Linked DNA regions of Methanothermobacter thermautotrophicus. Each later gene encodes a partner of the first gene's protein in a complex. Links are inferred from orthologs where the notes say so. Each region holds a gene or a part of one and is shown in the gene's direction. Other genes may lie near its edges. The genes, in order: DNK57_RS05305 and DNK57_RS07455.

Region 1 (8,222 bases):
AACAGGACGGCACGTGAGATAAGCGCCTCAAAGATTGCAACGGGCCACAACATGGATGATGAGATCCAGTCCTTCATCATGAGCCTCGCAAGGGGTGATGTGAGGAAATTCTCAAAATTCGGGCCAGAGCTTCAGAGGATACACCCTGCAATGGTGCCGCGCATAAAACCCCTCTGGAGCACGCCTGAGAGGGATGTGGCGCTCTGGGCTGTTCTCAATGATGTCAGGGTCCACCTTGACTCCTGTCCCTACTCTGACCTTTCCATGAGGTCAAGGATAAGGGACTTCCTCAACCATCTTGAATCAGAAAATCAGGATGTGAAGTTAAGGGTGATGGAATCATTCAGGGGGACCTTCCTCCCCCTGGCCGAAACCGGGGGTCTCAGTGAATGTATACAGTGTGGAGAACCTTCATCAGGGGATAAATGTAAGGCATGCGAGTTCCTGGAACTCATAAAAAACTGATTAAAGCGCATGTTATTGTGCCGCGTGTTTTTTGGTTTATTCTTATCAGAGTGTGGTATTGTGTTGTGTCGCATGAGGGTTTATCTTATCCTAGTCACTACTTGATGGAGCCACGGCCAACATGTATTTATGGGGAGGGGGTTTATCTTATGATCCTTGTCACTGAACCTATCCCCTTGCTCCTTCCCTCACGGAAGATTATCTTCTGACCTTCCCTCACATGGTGGGGCCTGTACTTGAACCTCATCCTCACCCTGCCCCTGTCACCTGCAGACATGAAATCAGAGTCAAGGGGTTCAAGAACGGTTGTCTCGGCTATGGTTTCAATGTGGGTCACACTCTCATAGCCCGCCTTTATGGTTGTCGGATGCACCAGTATGGCGACCTCTGCCTCAAATTCCCTCACAGCTTCAGGTTCATAGTCTGGATGGGAGAGTATCATACCCCTCTCTATCTCATCAGGGGAGGCCCCGGATATGGATATGCCGACGATGTGGCCGGGCTCTGCACAACCTATCCGGTAGTGGTGCATTTCTATTGATTTGACGGTGACCTCCCTGAATTTCCCTGTCTTAAGGGGTCCCAGGAGGAGGGTGTCACCCTTTTTCACCAGTCCCTGCTGGATTGTCCCGCTGACAACGGTACCAACACCCCTGATGGAGTATATCTTGTCTATGTACATGAGGAATGGCTTCTCATCATCCTTAACATCCCGCCTGACCCTGAGGTTCAGGAAGAGTTCATCGAGGATTTCAAGGCCCTCCCCTGTAACTGAGGAGGTCTCGATTATGGGGACTATGTGCTGGTTCATCTTACCGGCTATCCCGGCTGCAGCATCCCTGCTCTTCACATGGAAGGGGATCCTTCCGACCAGTTTAAGCAGTTCAGATATCTTCTTCCTCACATTCCTCTGGTTTTCAGCGGTGGCCATATCGCACTTTGTGAGGGCCACGATTACCGGGAGCTCCATGGCGATCATTATACCCAGGTGCTCCCTTGTTATGTGGGTGGGCCCCTCATCGGCTGCCACCGTGAGGAGTCCGTAGTCGAGCTTCTGACCCACAATCCCCCTTATGGTCGTTCGAAGCCAGGGTTCATGGCCGACGGTGTCAACGAAGGATATGACTCTATCTGCTTCATCCATGAGGCGTGACTTCTCCTTCCTGTCAAGGGGGTTCTTGAGCCTCATAACCCTGCCGTCCCTGAAGCCGTAGATGGCAAAGGAGAGATCAGCCGACAGGCCCCTCTCTATCTCATGCTTCTGGACATCAAGGAATATCCTTGTCTTACCGCTCCCATCATCAGGGGTGCCTGTTGTGAGGGTCCCCAGGAGGGTGCTCTTACCATGGTCCACGTGGCCAGCAACACCCACCAGGAGGTGCTCCCTTGCTGTTTTCGCCTTCCTTGAGATTACAACCTCTGCTACCATACCCTCTGTACCCTCATGGAGGTTAACCTCCTCCACAACTGCACCTATCTCACTGCTGAGGGTTCTTAGGACCTTGACTGACTCATCCAGTTTATCAGCAGGGAGGCCGACCGGTTCACCGCTGTCCTCCACACCCAGGAGGTACACTGCCCTGCCCTTACCCCTCTCCATACGGTACTTCATCTGGGATATCAGGCCCTTTCTACGGTCCATCTTCAGGTGATACCCGGCTGAGAGGGCCTTCTTGAATTCTATGTTCCTTCTCTCACCCGGGGATGTGAATGATCTCAGGTCTTCTATCATATCTCTGAATCTATTCCTATTTTATGGGATTTGTGAAATGGCATGAGCCATATTTTTCTTCCTGCAGTTTTCTTACAAGTTCCGATGCTTCCTCGAAGCTATCAGCCCTTCCGAATATGCGTCTATCTTTGACATTCACGGTCCTCCCGCAGACGCATTTCCGGGTTTTTGCACCCTCCCTTGAGTAGAGGGCCCTTCCACAGTCGCATCTGAATATTATGTACATCATATCACACTGCAGCTTACTGGTTTACATTTATGGGGGGTCATTAATTAATGATTTTTTCCTTCATCGATGATCATCCATCTTTCTACAACGGTTCCAGATCGGGGGGTATCTTCATCAGTTCATCAATTGGCGGCAGCTTCTCGGGCTCCTGGAGGTACTCCTCTATACCCTTCCTGTGACCGGCGCCCACAACAGCCACCACCCGGTCCTCCTCGATGGAGAGCAGCCTGTGGGCCATGAAGGCATCCCTTTCTTCAACTAGGACACGGTATGCTGCCGGAGAGATCTTTTTGAACTCCTCCATAACCTCAAGGAGAGTATCATCACTTTTGAGGTCTTCGATCTCCTTCGGATCATCCTTCCAGAGGAATGATCTTATTATCCCTGCGAAGAATCTGAGCTTCTCAATCCTCCCCATGGATTTAATGGCCCTCTGCATGGTCAGTCCGATGTCACGGTCTATGAGTGCCAGTCCAGCTCCCACATCATGGGCGGCCTCTATGGCTGCCAGCATCTCTGAGCCGGGTTTCACGCCCAGATCCTCACCAACCTTCCGCTGGAAGTAGGTTAAAACCCAGCCCGCAAGGATCACCCCAGGGTTTCCATGGCGTAGGGCTTCCCAAAGGGATGGTTCATCCCTCTGAACCCCGAATTTTTCATCCATGAGCCTGCGGTATCTCTCAGCGTCCAGTTCAACTGCAACGACGTCTGGTTCCATCTCAAGGATGGTTCTTCTTACCTCCTCTATACTTTTACTTGATACGTGTGCTGTTCCTATGATCTTCAGTTCCTTCATCTTCGATGCAGCCTCCGGATCTACTCCATGAGTTCTATTCTCCCATCACGGTAGATGGGAACGTTCCCTGTTATGTTCCTCCTGATGCAGTACTCAACGTCCTCCATGAATCCAAGGCCTCCCAGCCTTTCAGCTGATCTGGATCTGCGTATGGCATCATCAACCAGGGATCTGTCCTGAACTGCTAGTACTGAGGCCTCTGCATATTCGTCCATTTCACCATCGATGGCCGCTATTATTTCACCGGCGCAGAGGAAGTCCTCTATGGCAAATCTCCCATTAACACCGGCCATAACCACCTCAACTTCATCTGAAAGTTCCCTTGCAGCCTCAGCCACGGCATCCAGGTTGTTGAGACACCCAACAAGGGCATCTGACTCAACAGATTCAAGGATCCTTGTGCCGTTACTGGTGGTGAGCACCAGCGCATCCCCACTGTAGTTCTTAACTTCAATGGGGGAGTTGGCTATGAAGCCGGGGAGGGTCTCACCTCCACGTTCCCCTGCAACCAGGTAACCCTTCCCGGAGTACTCAAGGGCCTCTTCAATGTCAGCAACAGGGATAACCTCCCTGAACCGGTCAAGGGCTGCCGTGATGGTTGCACTGGCCCTCAGGAGGTCCACCATTATGCAGAGTCCACTGCCTTCCGGTCTTTCAAAGCTCAGCATTACCCTCATCGGTACACCTTCACTTCATCAGCACACATTTTATTATAATTGATAGAGAATTTATTGATTAGGTATATAGGCTTGTGGGTGAATTCATGAGGATCGTCACAACCCCCATGTGTGAGGGGATACTGAGGATTGCAGGTGTCAGGGGATACCGTGTCACCAGGAACCCTGAGGACGAGGATGCAGATGTTGCCTTCGTACTCTCTGAGACACCTCTGGACGGGGCCATTAAACTTAAACTCAACACATTCCCCCAGATAAGGGAGGCAGTGGCCACCGTCTTTAAGACAATCCAGGAAATGGACCCTGATAGTCTTAAGTATTCCTCAACCAGCGAGATTGACTTTGAAGTCTGCTCTCCATGGTGGCATGACCCCTCACGGCTCCGGGAGAGGAACAGCAAAATAAAAGTAAGGGTTTATTCAAATTTCTTAAGGGATATAGTGGAGGACATGGGCTTCAGCGTGGTTGATGGGGATGCTGACTTCACTGTATGTCCTGACTACATGGAACTTGACTGTATAAGGGTGCCCTCCCACAGGAACCTTCCCCTGGACCCTGTTAAGAGGGCCCTATTCAGGTACAGGTATCTGGAGAGGAAACTATGTATGAAACCTTAACGTATCAGGGCGGTGTGCACCGCCATGAGGAGATGAAGGAACTCATTGAGGACCTGGGGGGCTTCGTGCTCCAGGAGAACATGCTTCAGATGGACCTGATACTCACCCTGGCGGTCCCAATAGAGGACGTGGATAAGGTCAGGGAGAAGGCTAAGGAGCTCCTGGGGAAGATCAAGGTGGCCCCCATGGCTGGTACCGAGATAGCCATTGTCTCCCCGACCCTTGCCAGGCACCACCTTCCCCACTCTGCCTGTGACATATCAGAGTACCTCAGGAGATACGGTGCCAAGGATAACATGATAGGACTTGCCCGTGGCGCAGGTAAGGGCATCTCAAGGATATCTGAGGATGAGAAAAAACTCATAGAGGAGCATGACCTTGCAGTTTTCGCACTCGGGAGCTTTGAGCAGTGCATAAAGGACAAGGTCCACCTCTTCAGTGACATAAAGATCCCGGTGGTTGTCACTGGTTCCCCCGAGGAGATTGACCTCAGCGACCTTCCAGGCGCAGACGCCTACGTTGGTGGTCTCGGGAGGATACCCCGGAGGCTGAAGAGGGGAGAGGATATACGAGCGTTAAGGAAGCTTGTGGAGGTTGTTGAGGGACTCCTTGATCAGAAAAGGCGTGATATGGCTGCTGATCCTCCTCTTGTCCCATCCATACTTGTGAAGACCGAGATAGAGAACCAGGTGCCTGCCATCAGGGAGGTATACTCACCAACTCCTGTAACCAGTCAGCTTGATGGTGTCCGCGTCAAACTCAACTATGACCGCTACCATGAGGAGATAGCCGACGTGAGGGTATCTGATTACCGGCTGGGGGATATCTCTGAGATCAGGAAGTCAATGATGTATGACTACATCCTTGTGAAGCTCCTCCCCGAGAGTTCAATAGTTCAGTGATTACTAAATGGAGAGGCGACTCAGCTTTGACTTCAGTGGTTCAGTGATTTGATGAAGAGGGAGATACAGGTTTCTGCTTTCATCATCTTCATCACACTTGGCTATTACCTTTTAAACATCCTTGCCCTGGGATTTCTTGGCGCGGAGTTTCTCAGCATCCCCCTGACCCTTCTACTACCTGCATCAATCCTGATTGAGAGGGAGAAACCGAACCCCATTTCAAGGGCCACCTACATTTTTTCAATGCTGTGGCTGGTCTTCATGATCTATCTCCTCACTGGATGGGCCCTAATTCAATTCATATGGTTCTTCATGGACCTCCCATGGCTGAAGGTTCTGACCGTATCATCGGCTGCAGTAGCTGTCGCATATGGCGTATTCAGAGCTGCAAGGCCTGAAATTAAGTTTGTTGAGATCCCTTTTCCTGTTGAGGAAAGTTTGAGGTTCGTCCAGCTCTCTGACGTTCACATGGGAACGGTACGCTCTGCAGGTTTCCTCAAAGGGGTTTCAGGGGCTGTCAACAGGGTTGAACCGGCAGCGGTTTTAATAACAGGGGACCTTCTGGATGGTTCAAGGCCTGTGGATTCCAGCATTCTATCAACCCTTAAAACAGAGGCACCCATATTTTTTGTTTCGGGTAATCATGATACCTATGCAGGTGACTTCAGAGCAACTGTTTCTGATGCAGGTATGATGTGTATTGATCAGTCTGTCATCGAATTTGAGGGTATACAGATAATAGGTGTTGGTTACTCCATGGAGAGGCATTCAATTCCAGCCATACTTGACATGCTCGATTTTGATGAGGATAGACCAGCGCTGCTTCTCCATCATCTTCCTGTGGACTGGGAGGATGCCAGGGAGCGCGGTATTGACCTTCAGCTATCTGGCCACACCCACGGCGGACAGTTCTACCCCTTCAACATCATCGTGGGACTGATGTTCCCATTTCTGAGGGGACTTTATTCTGATTCAGGGAGCTTCCTCTATGTTTCGGAGGGTACAGGTACCTGGGGTCCACCTGTACGTCTCGGATCATCCTGTGAGATAACTGTTATTGACCTGGTCCCTTTAAGGGGATGTGATGAGGGGAACTCCGGGGACCTACATTTACATGGATGAAACTGGCTTTTCAGCTGATTGCATGGTACTGGTGCAAAACTATATATACCAGTTTTGAATATATATTCAAAACATGCCTAGACCGAGAAGATTCAGAAGAATTCTTGGAGAACCCCGTGTGGTCACATTTTCTCCGGAAGCCAGTGAGGATGAGACAGTGGTTGAGATAACCCTCGATGAATTTGAGGCAATAAGGCTGAGGGACTACCATGACATTAAACAGAAAAAGGCCGCTGAGATCATGGGAATATCACAGCCAACATTCCACAGAACCCTGACATCAGCACGGGGAAAGATAGCAGTGGCTCTGGTCGAGGGCAGACCAATAATACTGAAGGGAGGTGATTATATCACAGACAGAAGAAGATACAAATGCATGGACTGCCAGTTCGAATGGATCTCACCTGAAAAGGAATACAAAAAATGTCCGGACTGCGGTTCAGAGAACATAAACGTCGTATCAGCCGAAACAATACCAAGGTTTGGTAGAGGCGGATACGGAAGGGGCTTTGGTGCTGGACGCGGAGCTCCACGTGTCTGCAAATGCATTGAATGTGGATACGAGGCACCGAAAACACCTGGAGTACCCTGCAGGACAGAGAAGTGTCCTAAGTGCGGAGCACCAATGTGCGGCGCCGACTGAACAGGAGGACCATCAGATGAAAATATGTATTCCCGTAATGGAAGAAAGGGGCATGGATTCAAAGGTTTCAGAGCACTTTGGAAAAACGCCCCTATTTGCTTTTTATGATGACGAAGTAAATGAACTGGAAATAATAAAAATAGAGGGAAGGCACAGCGGAGGAAGACTAACACCCGCAGAGATTCTGGTAAATTCCGATGCAGATCTCCTCATATGCGCAAATATGGGCTCAAAGGCCATTAACCTTCTCAGGACACATGGTGTTGATGTTCTGATGGGTGCCAGGGGAACAGTGGCTGAGACACTCAAAATGCTTAAAATGGGTGAGCTCACAGGAGCTGCAGATCCCTGCAATGGACTTCATTGAGGTGCATCATGACTGCTGAAGACACTCAAAAACTGACCATAATGGAACAGGACGTGAAAATCGCGAGGGCCATGTCCAAAATAAAACATAAAATCGTTATTATGAGTGGAAAGGGGGGTGTTGGGAAGTCCACAGTCACAGTAAAACTTGCTGAAGAGTTTACCAGGAATGGTTACAGTGTATGTGTACTTGATGCAGATGTCCATGGCCCTGATATCCCGAAGATGATGCATGTGAGGGAACCCGAGATCACCCTGACAGGAAATCTTATAAATCCCATACCCACACCAGTGGGTGCAACTGTGATGTCAATAGAATTCTTCCTCCCATCAGAGGACACACCGGTCATATGGAGGGGACCAAAAAAGACAGGGGCCATAAGACAGCTACTTGCAGATGTTAACTGGGAAGGAATCGACGTTTTAATCGTTGATAACCCTCCGGGAACAGGGGATGAGCCACTAACGGTTCTCCAGTCCATTCCTGGCATTGACGGTGTGGTCATAGTCACAACCCCCCAGGAAGTTTCAATCCATGACGTTGAAAAATGTATCAACATGGTTAATCACCTGAAGATTCCAGTCATGGGAATCATAGAGAACATGTCATATCTCCATTGTCCAGAATGCGGCAAAAAGATATTTCTATTCGGTAAAGATGGTGGAAAATATC
Region 2 (8,091 bases), on another replicon or contig:
ACTCAACACATATAATAATATCCAGGGAACCCCACTCAGCAGTATATGGGGTTCCAGGGGAGAACAGGGGAGTATTTGCAAGGATAACCGGCGGAAAAAGGACGGTTGAGAGTTTAACCCAGGATGACATGGTGAAATCGGTTGAACCCGTGGTTGAAAGGAAGAGCATTGTTGAAAGCGCCGCTGTAACAGACCTCAACACAGAACTTGAGGAGGGCAACCAGCTCTTCACCTACGTGAAGGTTAAACCCTCCCCTGAATCACCACAGTCAGTGGAACACTTCTTCTCGATGCTGGAGGACGGGAAACTCAGGGTTGACTATGAGGCAAATTCCTTCATAGGCTTTTACTCGCTCCAGGGGATAAAAAAGGACCCTGAAAAAATTGACAAGAGAAACCGTGGGACAGTGACACTCAGAAACACAGGAAGGGGCGCTGGAAGGGTCTACATCTACAGGGAGGACAGGGTTTCAACCCCCTCCCACAGCATCATAGGCCATGTTACAGAGGGCATGGAACTGGTTGACATAGCAGGTGAGGGAGACCAGATAACGGTTGAATGCGAACCTGGAAGGATAATGACAGTGGCCATGACCCAGAAGGAGGCCGAGGAGTATCTCAGGGGATATGGTATAGAACAGGTGCGTGAGGGTATACTTGACGATGATGCCATCGTCGTGGTCCAGGACCCACCCTACACCATGGACATCCTGAGGGAGGGGAAGGTCAGGACCATTGGCATTGATCCGGATAAGATCCTTGAGATAGAACTTGACCCGGATGCCCCCAGATCCTCCTGGTACTTCCGCAGGCTCACAGGCCTCATAGACACACCGATAGGATCCCTAAAGGTACACTTTGCCTTCCCTGGAATGAAGGTGGTCATGTTTGAAGGGGATAAATCACTGGCAAAGGGCCTCATACCTGAAAATACGCCTGAGAGATGCGTTAAGAAGGGAAACATAGGCATAACCAACATGTCACGGCGCCACATAGGTATGGTGGGTGTGAGGCTTGAGGACAATGATGAATATGGCCCCACCGGGGAACCATTCAACGGCACCAACATGATAGGTAAGATCACAGGTGGAATTGAGAATGTTGAAAAACTGAAAGAGGGGGATACGGTATATGTCCGGGAAAGAAAAAGAGGGTGAAAAGGCAACCAGGATGATAATACTGGGCCCATCGGCGAGGCTGAGTTCATCGGAACTCGTCCAGAAACTCCACCTCCTTGGCCTTCCCCTCACAATAAAGTCAACATGCTATGGAGCACTTATCCATGGAGATGAGGAGGTGGTGATGGAGGCCGTGAAAAGGATAAGGAGCCTTGACCCCACCAACATATTCACAAAGGAGAGGGGCTTTCCACCGGGGGACCCCAGGAGATGCAGAGGACAGAGGGGGGCCGCACGGGAGGGATACCATCAGCTTGAGAAGGAATTCAAACTCCTGGGATACGTATGTGAGGCACTTGAAAAACCACAGGAGGTCACACCCGAAAGAAAGGAGAAGATATCTGTTGATGAATTCCGCAGGATAGCTGAAGAAGCTCAAAAATCAAAACAAAAAACATAGGGCTGGTTAAAATGAAAATAACATCATCATCAACTGGAGAGGAACTGAGGGAACTTGGTATCTGCATACATGAACTTGTAAGTCGTCTGCCCCTCACAATAAGGAGCAGGGAATCACCCGGTCTCAGGATAGAGGACGGAAGGGTGGTGGATGATAACTACACAGGACCCGTTCTTGAGAAGGTCCTTGAGTCAGGGGAAATAGCCAGGGAGACACCTGAGAGGGGACCCTACAGGGGGATTCCCGTCGTTGTCGTACCCCTCATGGAGGAGGGCGAGGTTATATGTGCTGTGGGCATCGTTGACGCGACAAAGGGGCTCTTCACAGACATGGTTGAGATAGCAAGAAGACCCCAGGACACAGATAAGGGGGAATTCTATTGAAGATAGCCATATTTCCACCGAACTCACTGATACTGGCTGATCTTGTTGAGAGAAGGGGACATGAGCCACTTGTAATCCAGAAGGAAATAAAAAAGAAGGTCACAGACCCTGAAATAGACTCGCCTCCCTTCAATATAACCGAGGAGGACCCCATCAAGGGACTGAAGTACGCTGCAATAGAGGTCCCATCAGGTGTCAGGGGCAGAATGTCAATCTTCGGTCCGCTCATAGAGGAGGCAGACGCAGCCATAATAATGGAGGAGGCGCCCTTCGGCTTCGGATGCATAGGCTGCGCAAGGACCAATGAGCTCTGTGTCTTCCATCTCAGGAAGAGGGGGATACCCACCCTTGAACTGAAGTATCCCCGCACACGTGAGGAGACAATAGAGGTTGTAAATAAGATAAACAATTTCTTAGATGAACTGGAGGCTCAAAATGGTTAAAATAGCCCAGATTTCATGCGGAACCGACTACAGCGGTGTCCAGAAGGAAATTGAAAAGGCCGCCGAAACCTTCGGGGCAGAGATAGTTATTCCAGAGGCAGACCTTGACTACATAGAGGAGGCCTATGAAAAGTTCGGTTTCAACTGTGCCAGTTCAAGCATAAGACTGATGATAGCAAGGGCAATGTCCCTCGTTGAGGGTAAAACAGATGCAGATGCAGTCTTCATAGCAACGTGCTTCCGGTGTGCCGAGGGCGCCCTTGTGAGGAATGAGCTCAGGAGGTTCATCCAGCAGAATACCCGGCTGCCGGTTGTAACCTACTCCTTTACAGAGAGGACCAAGGCGGATGAACTCTTCATACGTATGGAGGCCCTATCCACTATCGTCGCAAGGAAGAGCATACTGGCAAGGGAGAAACAGGAGGGTCTGACCCTTGGTATCGACTCAGGATCAACCACAACCAAGGTCGTCCTCATGGAGGATAATGAGGTCATAGGTACCGGTTGGCTGCCCACAACTGATGTCATAGGCTCAGCAGAGAAGGGCATAGAGGAGGCACTCTCAGGGACCGGCTACAAACTTGAGGATATTGATGGGATGGGTGTTACAGGATACGGCAGGCTCACAATAGGAAAGCACTATGGGGCGGACCTTATCCAGGAGGAACTGAGCGTCAACTCCAAGGGCGCAGTGTTCCTGGCAGACCACCAGAGGGGAGAGGCAACGGTCCTGGACATAGGTGGTATGGACAACAAGGTCATCACGGTCAACGATGGCATACCAGACAACTTCACCATGGGGGGTATCTGTGCCGGTGCTTCCGGCCGATTCCTTGAGATAACCGCCAGGAGACTTGGGGTGGAGATAGATGAACTTGGAAGCCTCGCCCTCAGGGGAGACTACAGGAAGGCCCTTCTGAACAGCTACTGCATAGTATTCGGTATACAGGACCTTGTCACAGCCCTGGCAGCGGGAACCTCCAGGGAGGATGCAGCAGCGGCAGCATGTCACTCTGTGGCCGAACAGGTCTACGAGCAGCAGCTTCAGGAGATAGATGTCAGGGAGCCCCTCATACAGGTAGGAGGAACATCACTCATAGAGGGCCTTGTCCAGGCAGTCAGCGACATCCTGGGAGGTATAGATGTCATAGTGCCACCATACTCACAGCACATCGGTGCAGTTGGGGCTGCGCTCCTTGTTTCAGGAATGAAGAAGGCCGGTGAGGATTAATATGGGAATACAGATTGAATGCTATGACCCCCGCGGGGCCGCGGTGTACGACATAATCACCAGGCAGATTCTCCAGGACCTGCAACTTTCAAGGGCCATAGATGACCTGAGGATATGGGTTGATCCAAGGGAACCGGTCTTCATAATAGCTGTTAAGACACAGAGGACATCTGAACCCGTTCACCTGGAGGACATGGCTGAAATGGAGGTTGATAAGGCCACAGGTTCCATTCATCTAAGGATAAAGGATGAGACCTACCTCCCACAGCTACTTGAAAGGCTATGGGAGACACAGGGAAGGGGCAGGATCCGCCAGCCCTCCAGGTTTGAGGTGATAATCGAGGATCCGGTCTCGGATATCACCGGAATGACGGTCCATGATCCCTCACTCAACCTCAAGAAGAGGGTATACGATGCAATCTTCCGTATAATACCAGAGGGATTCCGGGTTATAAGGGACCTGTCAGAGGATAACATAATCGCCCTCGTATGCACCGATGAGTTACTCAGGGATGAATGGATCCTCAAGGCGAGGGAGATAATTGATGGGATGAGGTGAAGAAATGTCAGATCAGAGACAGACAAGATTTGCACACATAACAAAGGTCCACCCATGCTTCAACGAGAAACTGCATGACAGGGTGGGAAGGGTGCATGTTCCAATAGCACCCCGCTGCAACATTCACTGCAAGTTCTGCACCAGGGACATAAACGAATGTGAAAGACGTCCCGGTGTGACAGGAAGGCTCATGACAGCCGATGACGCCATAAAACATGTGGAGAAGGTTAAGGAAGAGATGCCGATAAGTGTAATTGGCGTGGCAGGCCCCGGAGATGCTCTGGCCAATGAGGAGACATTCGAGTTCTTCAAGAAGGCCAGCAAGAAATTCCCGGACCTCCTTAAATGTATGAGCACCAACGGCCTCCTTCTACCTGACAAGGCAGATGAAATTGCAGAACTCGGGGTTAACACAGTCACAGTAACCGTGAACGCAGTGGACCCTGAGATAGGGGAGAAGATATACTCCTTCGTCGTCTACAGGGATAAGGTATACCATGGAAGGGAGGCCTTTGAGGTTCTCTCAAGGAACCAGCTGGAGGGCATTGAGAAGCTCGCCGAGAGGGGGATCATTGTAAAGGTCAACAGCGTCCTCATACCTGGACTCAACGATGAACATATAGTTGACATTGCAAGGGAGGTTAAAAAGAGGGGCGCGTCCCTCATGAACATAATACCCCTCATACCCATGGGCGAGATGAAGGACTACCCGAGACCCACATGTGAACAGATCGAAAGGGTCCGCAACGAAGTTGAAAAGATAATACCTGTATTCAGGGCATGCACACAGTGCAGGGCAGACGCCTACGGGATCCCTGGGAAGAGGGGAGCCGATAAGCACCTTGACATGACACCAGCGAGCCACTACTGATAATGGATGGATAACATGAAGACCATCGAATGGAAGGATGGGGAGCTGGTCCTCATAGATCAGCGCAGACTACCGGACTCCCTCGAGTACTTCCACTGCAGGAACTACAGGGACGTCATATATGCCATAAAGAACATGGTTGTCAGGGGGGCCCCGGCCATAGGTGTTACAGCAGCATTCGGTGTTGCAATGGCGGAACTAGCAGGCGAGGATGTTGAGGTGGCAGCAGATGAGATAAGGGCTTCAAGGCCAACAGCAGTGAACCTCTTCTGGGCGGTTGACCGTGTGATGAAATCTGACTCTCCCCTGGATGAGGCCATCAGAATATACAGGGAGGACATGGAGACCAACAGGGCCATAGGAAGACACGGCGCAGGGGTCATAGATGATGGTGACACGGTTTTAACCCACTGCAATGCAGGGGCCCTTGCCTGTGTTGACTACGGGACAGCCCTGGGGGTTATAAGGGCCGCATGGGGTGAGGGAAAACGTTTAACCGTCATATGTGATGAAACAAGGCCAGTTGGTCAGGGTGCAAGGCTCAGTGTTTGGGAGATGCAGCAGGAGGGCATCCCTGTTAAGTTGATAGCGGATGTTGCAGCGGGCTACCTGATGCAGACTGGCATGATCGATAAGGTGATAATAGGCGCCGACCGTATCGCAGAGGGGGGAGTGGCAAACAAGATAGGCTCACTCATGGTTGCCCTCGCAGCAAAACGTTTCAATGTCCCCTTCTATGTTGCAGCACCCATGAGCACATTTGACATGGAAAACTCAATCTATGATATTGAGATAGAGGAGCGGGATCCTGTAGAGGTTCTATATTATGGCGGATGCAGGATAGCACCTCAGGAGACAGAGGCCATTAACCCAGCATTTGATATCGTACCATCAGACCTCATATCAGGAATTATAACTGAGAAAGGCATCCTCGACCCCCTGTAGCGGAGAAACAGAATTCATACAGGAGAGTCCAGCTTTGCAGCGGCCCTAAACAACTTCACCTTTTTTTCCTGATTTAAAGGGTCACCCTTCCTTATTCTGGCGTCGATGCCAATATGCCAGACCCCGGGGCTCCTTGATTTAACCCTCCTTTTATCAAGGATTTCAACAGTAAAGGGCTTCGCAGCCTCCTTCAAACGGTTCGCAGGTGTTCTGAAGTCCCTTGCAAATTCATAGTAGTGTATAACTCCACCGTCCCGCACTGCCCTGATGGCATCATCAAGAAATTCGCAGGCACTTCCAGGGAGGTTCATTATAATATGGTCAGCAAAGCACTCCCTGTCCCTGAGGAACTCCCTAACATCACCTTCAACTGCAACTATAACATCCTCTGCATGGTTCAGTCTGGCATTCTCCTCTATGTAACTGACAGCGGAGGGGTTTATGTCAACGGCATAGATGCGCGAAGCCCTGCCATGCCTTGCAACTGCAATGGCGAAGGGACCGGCACCAGCAAACATATCAAGGACGACCTCACCATCCTTCACCTGAGAAGCGACCCTTTCCCTCTCATTTGCAAGCCTGGGGCTGAAGTACACGTCCTTTACATCCACCTTTATCCGGCTTCCATACTCCCTGTGGATGGTCTCTGACACAGGTGACCCTGCAATCAGTTCAAGCTCCCTTGTCCTGGTAACCCCCTTCACACCACTCCTCTTCATGTAGACAGCCTTTCTGCCTGTGAATTCAAGGGCGGCTTCACCGATGATGAAACGGTAATCATGAAGCTCCAATGGTATCTCAAGTATCACAGTATCCCCTATTATGTCAAAGGATCTCCTGATGGATGCAAGGGCATCTTCAGGGATTTTTGATTTCAGAATCTCAGTAAAGTTTGCAGGGGAGCGCCTGCTCTCCTCGAATTCATGATCAACAAGTTCAGCACCCTCAATCTCAGGGACCACTGCCTCCTCCCTCAGGGGTATGTACACGTATTCATGGTCCCTGCCTATGCGGTAGTCCCTGTTCAGCACTGACCCATCAGCAAGCATCTTTATGATATCATTCGCCATCTTCTTTGGAACCTTCAAACCCTTCATGATTGAAACTTCCCCTATCTTTAGTCACCTATTATATTAGGTCACGTGCATATATACCGTTATTAATCGTTTCTGATACCTGTTATGGAGGGTTAAGATGCTATACATAATTGGACTTGGACTCTATGACGAGGATGACATATCAATCAAGGGCCTGAAGGCCATAGAGGACTGTGACGAGGTTTACGCTGAATTCTACACTGCAATGCTCCAGGGGTCCAGTTTATCGGCAATCGAGAAGAGAATAGGTAGAAGGGTGAAGGTACTGGGGAGGGGAGAAATCGAGGAGGAAAGAATCCCCATTGAAAGGGCCTCAGAGATTGATGTGGCACTACTTGTGGCGGGGGATCCTCTTGTGGCAACAACACACACCGAGCTCCTAATAGACGCCCACAGGAGGGGTGTAGAGACGAGGGTCATCCATTCTTCATCCATAGTATCGGCCGCCCCTGGACTTGCAGGTCTCCAGGCCTACAAGTTTGGAAGGATAATCACTATACCATTCACAACTGATAACTACTTTCCCACATCACCCTACACCAACATAGGGGAGAACCTTGAGGCTGGCTCCCATTCCCTCGTGCTCCTGGATATAGAAGCCCACCGGGACAGGTATATGACTGCCAATGAGGGACTCAGGTACCTCCTGAGGGCATCAGAGAAACTTGATGATGATACAATTACCGGCGAAACCCTTGCAGTTGTCATAGCAAGGGCGGGGTCTGAGGAACCCGTTGTGAGGGCTGATAGAATAGATGCACTGGTTGATGAGGACTTTGGGGATCCACTTCACTGCCTTGTGATTCCTGCCGGCCTTCATTTCATTGAGGCAGAATACCTTGTTGAGATTGCGGGGGCACCCAGGGCTGTGGTGGAGAGGATGATCCTGTAGTTTATCTCAGGAGATACTCGCATTTTTCAACATTCTGGAGGGGGATGATTATCTCTCTTTTCCCGAATTCTCTCTCAGCAAAGCTCACCAGT

Evidence for each region.
Region 2: the proteins of DNK57_RS05305 (region 1) and DNK57_RS07455 are in contact, whole or in part, in a cryo-EM structure (PDB 9H1L), measured with the Methanococcus maripaludis proteins. The link is inferred for Methanothermobacter thermautotrophicus from one-to-one orthologs. Residues at the interface, in WP_011170365.1 of Methanococcus maripaludis: Ser79, Ser81, Arg82, His83, His84, Ala112, Gly113, Lys114, Asn115, Ile116, Asn139, Phe140, Glu141, Ser142, Cys143, Gly162, Pro163, Arg178, Arg179, Ala180, Gln181; in WP_104837391.1 of Methanococcus maripaludis: Cys8, Asp10, Ala12, Gly13, Ile16, Tyr17, Arg19, Ile20, Thr23, Cys41, Gln43, Asp44, Pro46, Phe48, Asp134, Asn137, Arg138, Val139, Phe140, Pro141, Glu142, Gly143, Arg145, Glu161, Lys162.

The regions. Positions count from the first base shown.
Region 1 is NZ_QKOF01000006.1:163,008-171,229, forward strand. What follows is about bases 3,534-6,459. They hold DNK57_RS05305 (methanogenesis marker 7 protein), read left to right. Parts: upstream 3,534-4,500; coding sequence 4,501-5,418; downstream 5,419-6,459. Other genes in these bases: comB (2-phosphosulfolactate phosphatase), read right to left, coding at 3,534-3,899; DNK57_RS05300 (hypothetical protein), read left to right, coding at 3,986-4,516; DNK57_RS05310 (metallophosphoesterase), read left to right, coding at 5,470-6,459. Outside these bases: DNK57_RS05275 (TIGR00269 family protein), read left to right, coding at 1-465; DNK57_RS05280 (GTPBP1 family GTP-binding protein), read right to left, coding at 608-2,197; DNK57_RS05285 (DUF1922 domain-containing protein), read right to left, coding at 2,214-2,423; DNK57_RS05290 (TraB/GumN family protein), read right to left, coding at 2,509-3,222; more of comB, read right to left, coding at 3,243-3,533; more of DNK57_RS05310, read left to right, coding at 6,460-6,540; DNK57_RS05315 (DUF134 domain-containing protein), read left to right, coding at 6,614-7,183; DNK57_RS05320 (NifB/NifX family molybdenum-iron cluster-binding protein), read left to right, coding at 7,200-7,550; DNK57_RS05325 (Mrp/NBP35 family ATP-binding protein), read left to right, coding at 7,559-8,222.
Region 2 is NZ_QKOF01000007.1:8,448-16,538, reverse strand. Bases 2,621-5,415 are described here. They hold DNK57_RS07455 (methanogenesis marker 17 protein), read left to right. Parts: upstream 2,621-3,636; coding sequence 3,637-4,194; downstream 4,195-5,415. Other genes in these bases: mtnA (S-methyl-5-thioribose-1-phosphate isomerase), read left to right, coding at 5,081-5,415; nifB (FeMo cofactor biosynthesis protein NifB), read left to right, coding at 4,199-5,065; DNK57_RS07460 (methanogenesis marker 15 protein), read left to right, coding at 2,621-3,635. Outside these bases: methyl-coenzyme M reductase-associated protein Mmp3, read left to right, coding at 1-1,157; DNK57_RS07475 (methanogenesis marker 6 protein), read left to right, coding at 1,132-1,578; DNK57_RS07470 (DUF2111 domain-containing protein), read left to right, coding at 1,590-1,961; DNK57_RS07465 (methanogenesis marker 5 protein), read left to right, coding at 1,958-2,404; more of DNK57_RS07460, read left to right, coding at 2,397-2,620; more of mtnA, read left to right, coding at 5,416-6,010; DNK57_RS07440 (class I SAM-dependent methyltransferase), read right to left, coding at 6,025-7,107; dph5 (diphthine synthase), read left to right, coding at 7,205-7,999; DNK57_RS07430 (hypothetical protein), read right to left, coding at 8,001-8,091.